DNA from 2 places in the Actinomadura miaoliensis genome. Region 1 is predicted to be linked to the other one. Evidence: riboswitches for the same ligand, from Rfam matches in the RefSeq annotation. Region 1 holds a riboswitch; the other holds the start of a gene.
The links. Region 1 has a riboswitch for S-adenosylmethionine ahead of ABD811_RS24680 (aminotransferase class V-fold PLP-dependent enzyme). Riboswitches for the same ligand answer to the same signal wherever they lie in the genome.

Region 2: it holds a riboswitch for S-adenosylmethionine, as region 1 does, so the genes downstream of both, thrC (threonine synthase) here and ABD811_RS24680 (aminotransferase class V-fold PLP-dependent enzyme) in region 1, are expected to answer to the same signal.

What each region holds. Positions count from the first base shown of each region.
Region 1 is NZ_BAAAZG010000037.1:30,376-36,022, forward strand. Features, by position in the region: gene ABD811_RS24670 (transglycosylase domain-containing protein) at 1-1,479, shown strand, start outside; gene ABD811_RS24675 (hypothetical protein) at 1,631-2,041, opposite strand; SAM riboswitch class IV at 2,062-2,179, shown strand; gene ABD811_RS24680 (aminotransferase class V-fold PLP-dependent enzyme) at 2,227-3,564, shown strand; gene ABD811_RS24685 (SseB family protein) at 3,666-5,647, shown strand, end outside.
Region 2 is NZ_BAAAZG010000007.1:4,707-10,353, forward strand. Features, by position in the region: gene groL (chaperonin GroEL) at 1-361, opposite strand, end outside; gene ABD811_RS08730 (nucleotidyltransferase domain-containing protein) at 822-1,400, opposite strand; gene ABD811_RS08735 (MoaD/ThiS family protein) at 1,562-1,840, opposite strand; gene thrC (threonine synthase) at 1,920-3,164, opposite strand; SAM riboswitch class I at 3,180-3,321, opposite strand; gene ABD811_RS08745 (cation diffusion facilitator family transporter) at 3,582-4,547, opposite strand; gene ABD811_RS08750 (alpha,alpha-trehalose-phosphate synthase (UDP-forming)) at 4,690-5,647, shown strand, end outside.

The DNA of each region.
Region 1 (5,647 bases):
CGCGCCTACGCCGAGAGCCGCTGGCGCGCCGTGGTGAACAACATGGTCCGCGACGGCGCCGTGACCTCGGCGGACGCGGCGCGCATGACGTTCCCGCAGCCGGTCAAGCAGAAGGTCACCAACATCCTCGGCGGCCAGAAGGGCTACATGGTCAACATCGCCAAGCGCGAGCTGACCGAGCGGCGCGGCTACACCGAGGACGAGATCAACCGCAGCGGCCTGAAGATCACCACGACGTTCGACAAGGAGCTGATGGACGCCGCGCAGCAGGCGGTGCGCGGCAACCTCCCGAAGCGGATGAGCACGCAGATCCGCACCGGGCTGGTCTCGGTCGACCCCGAGACCGGGCAGGTGCTGGCGTTCTACGGCGGACGCGGCTACCTGGAGGAGGCCCTCAGCAGCGCGTTCAGCGACTGGGCGCAGGCCGGGTCCGGGTTCAAGCCGATCGTGCTGGCCGCCGCGCTCGACAGCGGCATGAGCCTGAACACCTACGTGGACGGCAGCTCGCCGCAGTACTACAACGGCTCGCCGATCCACAACGACGGCAACCGCAGCTACGGCACGATCAACCTGGTCACGTCCACGCAGAACTCGGTCAACACCGCCTACGTCAACCTGGGGCAGAAGGTCGGCCTGGACAAGGTCACCAAGATGGCCGAGAAGATGGGCATCCCCAAGTCGCAGCTGACGGCCAACGGCGCCAACAAGTACCCGACGTTCCCGCTGGGCACGATCTCCGTGCATCCGGTGCAGCAGGCGGGGGTGTACGCGACGTTCGCCTCCGAGGGCGTGCACCACACCCCGTACGTGGTGAAGTCGGTCACCGACAACACCGGAAAGACCACCCGCTTCTCCGAGAAGGGCAAGCGGGTGTTCGACGAGCAGGTCGCGCGGGACGCCACGTACGCGATGCGGCGCGTGGTCGAGGCGGGCACCGGCCGCAACGCCCAGCTGCCCGACGGCCGTGACGTGGCGGGCAAGACCGGCACCACCGACGCGGGCCGGGCGATCTGGTTCAACGGGTTCATCCCGCAGCTGGCGACGTCGGTGGCGATGTTCCGCAGCGACGGCAAGCCGCTGGTCATCCCCGGGTACGGCGTGTACGGCGGCCAGTTGCCCGCGCAGATCTGGCACTCCTATGTCAGCCGCGCGGTGAACGCCAAGGGCTACACGCCCAAGGAGTTCGGATCACCGTCGGTCTCCCCCGGCTCCTACGTGGGCGAGCCGGACGGGCGGCAGAACGACGTTCCGACGACGCGTGGGCCGGGGCTGCGGCCGTCCGTGCCGGAACGTCCGGGCCGGCCGTCCAGCAGGCCGCCGTCGGACATTCCGAGGGACCCGGTGCCGCCGCCCGGCGGCGGTACCGGCGACGGAGGCGACGGCGGAGGCGACGGCGGCACCGGTGGCGGTGACGGCGGAGGCGACGGCGGCGGGGGCGACGGCGGAGGCGGCGATATCCCGCCCCGCCCGGAGGGTTAGCACCCGGCCGGCACGCCCCCGGCACGCGGCCGCTGCCACAGCCGACGTCCACCCGGCGCGGCGCGGCGCGGCCGACACCGGCGAGACGTGAACACGAGAGGGGCCCGGCGAGCATCTCGCCGGGCCCCTCCGCCGTTCTCGAGCCCCGTGTTCAGTCGCAGGCTGCCCCGATGCGGTCGGGGGCGTCGGTCATCACGGCGTTGAGCTGTGCCGCGTCACCGGTGCCCACGCCCGCGGCGGCGCCGCGCAGGCGGGTCGCCTCCGTCCTGAGCGCGTTCTTCAGCTTCTCGTCCTCGGCCTGGCGGGCCAGGACGTCGACGCGTCCGGCGAACCGGTCGGTGGCCTGCTTCCACTGCGCCGGGTCGTTCGCCGACACGGTTCGCACCTGGGAGACGTACTGCTGGAACGCCTTCTTGGTGTCGGCGCAGACCTGGCCGGTATTGCCGCCGGACAGCCCGCAGCCCGTCAGCGTCCCGGCCGCACCGAGCAGCGCCAGCGCCTGGGCCAGCCTCCCGGCCGTCCCGTACCGCATCGCACCCTCCCCTTCGATCACCGTCGACATCCGCCTATACTTCCGCACAAGGTCATGAGCGCCAGCGCCAAGCCCCGGCTTGCTGGCCGGCAACCCTTCGTCCGCGATGGGGTGCCCCGGGTGAGGACCCGGCCGGACGTCGCACACCGCGTCCGGCAAGCGCGGATCCCGCGGACGCCTCCCGGGATCCCTGGATCCCGCAGGAGGTCACGCGTATGTCCGCTGTCACGACGTTCACCCGCCCCTTCCCTCTCTCCTCTTGGACGCAGCAAACCGCGTCTACGCCGACTCGACTTCCGCGGATCGTCGGTGCGGACGCGCCGGTGCCGCTGGAGGACGGGCGCCACGTCCCGTACGCCAACTTCGACTACGCCGCCAGCGCGCCGTGTCTTGAGGCGGTGCACGACGCCGTCACACGGGCGCTGCCGTACTACAGCAGCGTGCATCGCGGCGCCGGGTACGCCTCCCAGGTCACCACGGACGCCTACGAGCGCGCGCGGGAGACCGTGCGGTCCTTCATCGGCGCCTGGGACCGGGCGTCGGTCGTGTTCACCCGCAACACCACCGACGCGATGAACCTGCTGGCGCACGCGCTGCCGCCCCGCACCACCGTCGTGGTGTTCGAGACCGAGCACCACGCCACGCTGCTGCCGTGGCGGCGGGCGGTGCGGCTGCCCGCGCCCGCGACCCCGGCCGAGGCGATCGCCGCGGCCGACCGGGCGCTGGCCGCCGCGCCGCAGGGCCCGCGGCTGCTGGTCGTCACGGCGGCGTCCAACGTCACCGGCGAGCTGTGGCCGGTCGCCGAGCTGGCGGAGGTGGCGCGGCGGCGCGGCGCCCGCATCGCCGTGGACGCCGCCCAGCTCGTCCCGCACCGGCCGCTGGACATGTCCGCGCTCGGCCTGGACTACGTCGCGTTCTCCGGGCACAAGCTGTACGCGCCGTTCGGGGCGGGCGTGCTGGCGGGACGGTCCGACTGGCTGCGCGCCGCCGAGCCGTACCTCAAGGGCGGGGGCGCCACCGCGTCCGTGGGCGAGCGCACCCGTTGGGCCGCCGACCCGCAGCAGCGTCACGAGGCGGGCACCCCGAACGTGCTGGGCGTGGTCGCGCTGGCCGCCGCGTGCGAGACGCTGGCCGCCGCCGGGTGGGACGCGCTCGTCGCCGAGGAGGAGCGGCTGCTGGCCCGGCTGCGCCGGGGGCTCGCCCGCGTTCCCGCGGTGCGGGAGCTGAACCTGTGGGGGGAGCGTCACCCGAGGGTGGGAATCGTGTCCTTCACCGTCGACGGCTGGAACGCGCGCGACGTGGCGCTTAGGCTGTCCGGTGAGTACGGCATCGGCGTCCGGGACGGGAAGTTCTGCGCTCATCCATTCGTACGGCACCTGCTGGCCGACCGGCCGGACGACCGGCCCGACACCCCGCGCGCGGCCGGCGACGGCGGCTGCGCGGACGCCTCCGCCCCGGCCTCGGCGGTGCGCGCCAGCCTGGGCCTCGGGACGACCGACGAACACGTCGACCGTCTGGTGAAGGCGCTGAGCGTCATCGGTGCCGTGTCCTGAACCGCGGACGATGATGCGCTTTCGCCCTGTTCGCCCATGTAGCGTAGGCAGGTCCGTACCCGGACCCGTGACGGCGCCGGATACAGCAGGGACAGCGCGGCATGAAACAGGGGGAGGCGACCGTGGCCGACGCGTGGCGACCCACGTCGGAACTGGAGCGCCGACTGCACGAGACGGTGCGGGCCGGGGACCACGAGGGGTACTTCCGCCTGCTCGCCGACAGCGAGCTGGTGATCCCCGTGCCCCCCGACCTCATCGACGACGTGCTCGCCAACCAGGCGCAGCCGACGTGGCCGACCCAGGAGGAGGAGGGCCGCACCCACGTGCTGGCCTACACCTCGCCCGCCGCGATGCGCGCCTGCCTCGGCCCGGCCTACCAGCACTTCCTGCGGTTGACGTTCGCCGACCTGGCACAGAACTGGCCGCACCCGCGCTGGTGGCTGGCGGTCGACGCGCCCGCGCGCGACGCGCTGGACGTGGCGCTGCCGATCGAGGGCCGGCTGCCCGCCTGGTTCATCCGGCAGATCGCCGAGGGTGACCCGCGGCCCCCGATGGCCGGACGCCGCGTCCCTTCCTCCACGGTGGGCGTGCCGCCCGTGGACGTCCCGGCCGTGGACGTCCCGCCCGTGGACGTTCCGCCGGCCGAGGCGACCGGCGCGCACGCGCTGCCCGCCGAACCGCGCCCCGAACCGGGTGCCGAGCCCGAGGGGGCGGCTCCGCACGGGTACGCGGACCGTCCCGCGACACCCGCCGCACCGCTCGGGGACGCCCCGGCGGCACCCCCCATGGCGCCCACGCCCGCGGTACCGGACGTCCCGCAGGGCCCGCCCGCGCCGCCCGCCGCGCCGATAGCCGAACCGGCGGCCGCCCATCCGGTGGAGCCGCCCGCGCCGATCCCGAACGTCCCGCCCGCGCCGGGACCGGCCGACGCCCCGCCGCCCGCGCCGCGCGACCCGGTCGCCGGGGAGGTCCCCGCCGCGACGGCGGAGCAGCCCTCGCCGGGCGAGGCGGAGCCCCCCGCGAACCTGCCCGCCCCCGGCGACCGGCTCGTCGCCCGCGCTCCGGCGCGCCCGCCGTCGCCCGACGACACGCTCGTGGACGTGCCCGCGATCGTCGACGACCCGCAGGCCGCGGCCGCCGCCGAGTCGGCCGCCGAGTCCGCGCCCTGGGAGGAGCTGCAGGACCAGCACCGCGACCTGCCGCCGTCCCAGGAGCGCCGCCCCGAGTTCCGTCCCGCCAACGACGTCGAGCGGGAGCTCCTGCGCGCCGCCGCCGGCAACGACCACGACCTGTTCCTGCAGACGCTGGCCGACGCCGAACTGCTGATGCCCGTCCCGGACGACATCGACTACACGCTGCGTCCCGGGCGGCCCGGCTTCCCGTGGCTGGTGCGGGAGATCGACGCCGCCCCGGTCGTCCCGGTGTTCACCTCCCCCGAACGGCTGATGGAGGCCACCGAGGCGCTCGGGTTCGGACGGGAGTTCATCCGGCTGCCGTTCACCGCGCTGCTGCGGTACTGGCCCGACCACGGCCACGCGCTGGCGGTCAACTCGGGCTCCCCGGCGGGCGGCACCGTCGTCGCCCAGCAGCTTCCCGGGCTGGCGCGGTGGGCCGACCAGCGCGCTGCCCGCCGCCAGTCGGAGGACTTCGAGCCGCAGAACGACGTGGAGCGCAAGCTGTTCGAGGCCGCGGCCCGGCGCGACACCGACGCGTTCTTCAAGATCCTGCTGGGCGCGCAGGTGCTGGTGCCCGCCGAGCCGGACACGCCGTGGGGAATCACGCCGGACGACCCCGAGTTCCCGTGGGGCCCGGTACGGGTGCACGGCACCGTGTCCGTGCAGGTCTTCACCTCGCTGAAGTGGATGAACGAGGCCCTCGGCTCGTCGCGCTTCGTGATGCCGAGCTTCCTGGAGATGGTGTCGGCGTGGCCGGACGCCGAGTGGACCCTCGTGCTCAACCCGGGCACGCCCATCGACGCCAGCCTGCCGGGCGAGCAGGTCCGCGCCCTCAGGGGCTCGGCCGGCGCCGCACCGTCTCCGGCCGAGGCCCCCGCCACTCCGGCGGCGCCGCCGCAGCCGCCCGC
Region 2 (5,647 bases), on a different contig from region 1:
CGATGCCGCGCTTGAGCGACATCGGGTTGGCACCGGCCGCGACGTTGCGCAGGCCCTCGCGTACCAGCGCCTGGGCCAGCACGGTGGCGGTCGTGGTGCCGTCACCGGCGACGTCGTCGGTCTTCTTGGCGACCTCCTTGACCAGCTCGGCGCCGATCTTCTCCCAGGGGTCCTCCAGCTCGATCTCCTTGGCGATCGACACGCCGTCGTTGGTGATCGTGGGGGCGCCCCACTTCTTCTCCAGCACGACGTTGCGGCCCTTGGGGCCAAGGGTGACCTTGACGGCGTCCGCGAGCTGGTTCATACCGCGCTCGAGGCCGCGCCGGGCATCCTCGTCGAACGAGATCATCTTTGCAGCCATAGGCTCCAGTCCTCCCGGAACAGGGTGGCCTTACGGATCGAGCCGATGCCCGCGACGGACGACCTGCCCGACGGCTGCCATTCCGCCGCCGGAGGCATGGCCTCATCGCCCCGACCCACACTGTGGGATTGTCACTCTCCACAGTAGAGTGCCAACGACGTGTTTAGCACTCTACCCGTCCGAGTGCAAGCGGCCGACCTTCCCCCCGGCTGTACCCTCCTTACCTGCCCGGACACCCCCTGACCTGCGAAAGCATCCGGCGTCGGGGGCGGGCCGGGCGCCGCCGCGGGTGGCCGTCCGCCGCTCGTCGCGGCACGTTCGCGGAACGTTCGCTGAACGCGGACCCGGGTCGCGTCGCCGGGAGGGGCCGTGTTCCGCGCGCAGGCGACGCAGGCGGGAAGAGCCGCGCCCGCCCCGCGAGAGGCATGGCGAAACCGCGCCCGTCGGGGAGCGCGGCCGTTTACGAGGGAAGGCCGGACGGGCGGTAATGGCCGGTCTCGGGAGTACGCAGGAGTGGCAGAACCTCTTCCTCCAGGCGCCGGGAGATGCGCAGCCCATATCGCGACTCCAGGCGGTCGCGGGCCCGTACGAAACGCGCCGCGGCGTCCTCCAGGGATTGCGGGACGGTCTGCACTCCGAGTGGGCCCAGCAGGAATCGCGTCATCTTCAGCAGTTCGCCGCGGACGCGGTCGGACTTTCCGTGGCGGCGCTTGCCGGCCAGCGACAACGCCCAGTCCCAGAAGTGCGCGTCGATCGCGGGAAGGGTGTCGGGGCCGACCCGCCACGGCGGGTTCCAACTGCGCGGCATCTCCGGGAAGAGCAGGTCGACCTTGACGGGACCGGGGAAGATCAGCAGATAACTCGCGCAGTCGCCGAGCGGGTCCCATTGGGCGGCCAGCGGCCCGTACGGGGCGACCATGCCCGGCAGGACGGCGGCGACCCCGGCGAAGTCGTCCACGGTGACGTGGAAGTCCCAGTCCGACAACTCGGTGGCGTTTCCGCGCGCCCGGGAGCCGACCAGGTTCACCTTCCGGACCATGGGATGACTTTCCACCGTCCCCGCGACGTCCTCCGCTATGCCCATGAGGGGCCCGTACCCGATGGCGGCGAACGGGAAGCCGGTTTTCGTGCTTTGTCCCGCGCGCGGGAAAAAGCGGCCCGCGCCCGACGAGTGCCGGGCGCGGGCCGTTGTCGGTGCCGTCAGCCGCCGGCGACGGCCGGGATGATGGAGATCTGCGCGCCCTCGGGGGTCGGGGTGTCCAGGCCCTCGGCGAACCGGACGTCCTCGTCGCCCACGTACACGTTGACGAAGCGGCGGATCTTGCCGTTGTCGTCCAGGATGCGGGCGGAGATGCCGGAGTAGCTGGCCTCCAGGTCGGCCACGACCGCGCGCAGCGTGGCGCCCTCGGCCTTGACCTCCGCCTCGCCGCCGGTGTAGCTCCGCAGGATCGTCGGGATCCGAACGGACACGGTGCTCATGCTGGCTCCTCGAAGTGCTCGGGTCGTACGACGGGATGCGCGGCCGCCGAAGAGACGCGCGGCCGCGGCGGGCGTCCGGTCAGGCCAGGCCCGCGGCGCGGAACGCCTCCAGGGAGGGGGCGATGTTCGCGGTCGGCGCGACGACGGGGGCGACGGCGTCCAGGGTCTTCAGCCCGTCCCCGGAGTTGATGATCACGGTTTCGGCCTCGGGGTCGAGGGCGCCGGACTCGGCCAGCTTGCGCAGGGACGCGACGGTGACGCCGCCCGCGGTCTCGCCGAAGATGCCCTCGGTGCGGGCCAGCAGCCGGATGCCCTCGACGACCTGCTCGTCGGTGACGTCCTCGACCGCGCCGCCGGTGCGGCGCGTCACGTCCAGCACGTACGGGCCGTCGGCGGGGTTGCCGATGGCCAGCGACTTGGCGATGGTGTCGGGCTTGACCGGCCGGACGACGTCGTGGCCCTGCTTGAACGCGGCCGCCACCGGCGAGCACCCGGTGGCCTGGGCGCCGAAGACCCGGTACGGCTTGTCCTCGACCAGGCCGAGCTTGATCAGCTCCTGGAACGCCTTGTCGATCTTGGTGAGCTGGGAGCCGGAGGCGACCGGGACCACGATCTGGTCGGGCAGCCGCCAGCCGAGCTGCTCGGCGATCTCGTAGCCGAGGGTCTTGGAGCCCTCGGCGTAGTAGGGGCGCACGTTGACGTTGACGAAGGCCCAGTCGTCCTGCTCTCCGGCGATCTCGGAGGCCAGCCGGTTGACGTCGTCGTAGTTGCCGTCGACGGTGACGAACGTGCCGCCGTACACCGCCGTGGTGAGGATCTTCTGCCGTTCCAGGTCGGACGGGACGAACACCGCGCTGCGGATGCCCGCCCGGGCCGCGGCGGCCGCGACCGCGTTGGCCAGGTTGCCGGTGGACGGGCAGGCCAGCACCTTGAAGCCGAGCTCGCGGGCGGCGGCGAGCGCCACCGCGACCACGCGGTCCTTGAACGAGTGGGTGGGGTTGCCGCTGTCGTCCTTGACCCACAGGCGGCGCAGGCCCAGCGACTCGGCGAGCTGGTCGGCGCGGACGAGGCGGGTCAGGCCGGGCTCGGTGTTGGGGGTGTCGGCGACGTTGCCCGGCACCGGCAGCAGCCCGCGGTAGCGCCAGATGTTGCGCGGCCCGGCCTCGATGTCGGCGCGGGAGACGCCGGCGAAGTCGTAGGAGATCTCCAGCGGGCCGAAACACTCCTCACACGCGTAGTGCGGGCCGAGTTCGCGGGTGTGACCGCATTCGCGGCAGGTGAGGGCGGTCGCGGGTCCCAGATCGACGGCAGGCGTGACAGCCATGTGGCGAGGCCTTTCTCCCCATCTTTCCTGCGCCACCTTGGTCGCAGGCCGGAGTTGGCACCATTTCCTGGCCGGCCTCGCGGGATCGCGAGCGCTTACGAACCAGGTGGTTGCCGGGGCTTCACAGGGCCGGTCCCTCCACCCCTCTGGATGAGCGTTCTTCAGTTGTGGTGCGGGCCGCCGGGGGCGGCCGCCGTCGCGTGTGTCCGCGCGGAGAGAACGCTCGTTCGCCGAACGTTCCGCATGAGCGGTATCACGTCGTATGCGCGACTTTACATGATCTGACCGGTTGCCGGACAAGAGGGTCTCGCAATGTGAGACATTACCCACCTCCTCGCCACGTCACGCGTCCCGGCCGGACAGGTCCGGGCCACTCGCGCCACGCGCCGTCCCAGCAGCCGGGCCGGGCCGTCACGGCTACCCGGTGAGGTCGCGCCGGGCCGGGTCCATCGACGGAGCGGAGTCCCGCTGGGGGGCGTCTTCCTGCGTGGGGTCGAGGAAGACGTGACGGACGGCGGGCAGCCGCTCGCGCAGCCGCCGGTCGATGTCCCCGGCGATGTCCTCGGCCTCGTCGGCGCTGATGGCGTCGGAGAAGTGCACCTTGGCGGCCACGAGGATCTCCTCCGGGCCGAAGTGCATGGTGAACAGCTCCTCCACGCCGTCCACCCCGGGCGCGGCGGTGATCTCCGCGCGGATCTCGCGCTGCGCGGCGGGGTCGGCGGCCTGCCCGATGAGCAGGTGCCGGCTGTCGCGGCCGAGCGCGAACGCCACCACGACCAGCAGCAGCCCGATGAGGATGGAGGCGATCCCGTCCCAGACCGGCGAGCCGGTCGCCTCCCGCAGCGTCAGCCCGGCCGCGGCGAACGCCAGGCCGATCATCGCGGCGGTGTCCTCGAAGAGGGCCGCCTTGAACGTCACGTCGGGGGTCCGGCGCACATGGCCGACCACGGTGCCGCGGGCCTCGCGGCGCGCCTGGGTGAAGGCCCGCAGCCAGGACGTCCCCTCCAGCACCGCCGCGACGGCCAGCACGGTGAAGGCCAGCCAGACCTGCTCGCCGCCCGGCTCCCGGCCGACGATCGCCAGCACGCCCTCGAAGATCGAGTAGCCGGCCCCGGCGACGAGGATCCCGAACGCCGCCAGCAGCGACCAGAAGTACCGCTCGTTGCCGTATCCGAAGGGGTGCCGCCGGTCCGGCGGGCGCGCGCTGCGCCGCAGCGAGGCCAGCAGGAACGCCTGGTTGAGGGTGTCGGCCACCGAGTGCGCGCCCTCGGCCAGCATGGCGCTGGACCCCGCCAGCACCCCCGCGACCAGCTTGGTGATCGCCAGCAACAGGTTCGCCGTCCCCGCGACCAGAACGGTTTTCGTCGTCTCGGCCCTGCTCACGCCGCGCTCGTTTACCCGGAGAAGATCGACATACACGCCGGGGCCCTGTGACACCGGGCATTGCACCGTCTGGGGACGGCCCGAAAACGCCTTCCTGCGGGTCTCTTTGAAGCGCGCGCTCACGAACTGAGACGCTTCCCCTATGAGCCAAGTGCTGGTGGCGTCGAACCGCGGCCCGGTGTCGTTCTCGCTCGCCGACGACGGCTCCCTGACGCTGCGGCGCGGCGGGGGCGGCCTGGTGTCGGGGCTGGCCGCGGTGACGGGCGGCGGGCGCGAGCCGGACGACGGCTGCGCGCCGCCGGACGTGCTGTGGGTGTGCGCGGCGCTCGGGGAGGCCGACCGCTCGGCCGCGCGTCGCGCCCCCGAGGGCAGGCTCGACCTGGACGGGCACGACACGGGCGGGGCGGCCGTGCGCATGCTCGACATACCGCCCGCGACGTTCCACCGCGCCTACAACGCCGTGGCCAACTCCACGCTGTGGTTCGTCCACCACCTGCTCTACGACACGCCCCGCGTCCCGCACTTCGACGCGCGCGCACGGCGCGACTGGCAGTCGTACGAGGCCTACAACGCGGCGTTCGCCGACGCCCTGGCCCGCGACGCCGCCCCGGGCGCCAAGGCGGCGGTGCAGGACTACCACCTGTCGCTGGCGCCGCGGATGCTGCGCGACCGCCGCCCCGACCTGAAGATCGTGCACTTCTCGCACACGCCGTGGGCGTCCCCCGAGTACTACCGGCTGCTGCCCGACGACGTCGGCGCGGCGGTGCTGGACGGCATCCTCGGCGCCGACCACGCCGGTTTCCTCGCCGAACGGTGGGCCGCGGCGTTCCTGGACTGCTGCGAGCAGCTGCTGCCGGGCGCCCGGGTCGACCGCGCGGCCCGGACGGTGACCTTCGCCGGCCACGTCACCCGCGTCGGCGTGCACGCGCTCGGCGTCGACGGGCAGCAACTGCGGGCGCGCGCCGCCGAACCGGACGTCGCCGAACGCCGCCGGGCGCTGCGCGAGCAGGTCGGCGACCGGCGGCTCATCGTGCGGATCGACCGGACCGAGCTGTCCAAGAACATCGTGCGCGGCCTGGCCGCCTACCGGGAGATGCTCG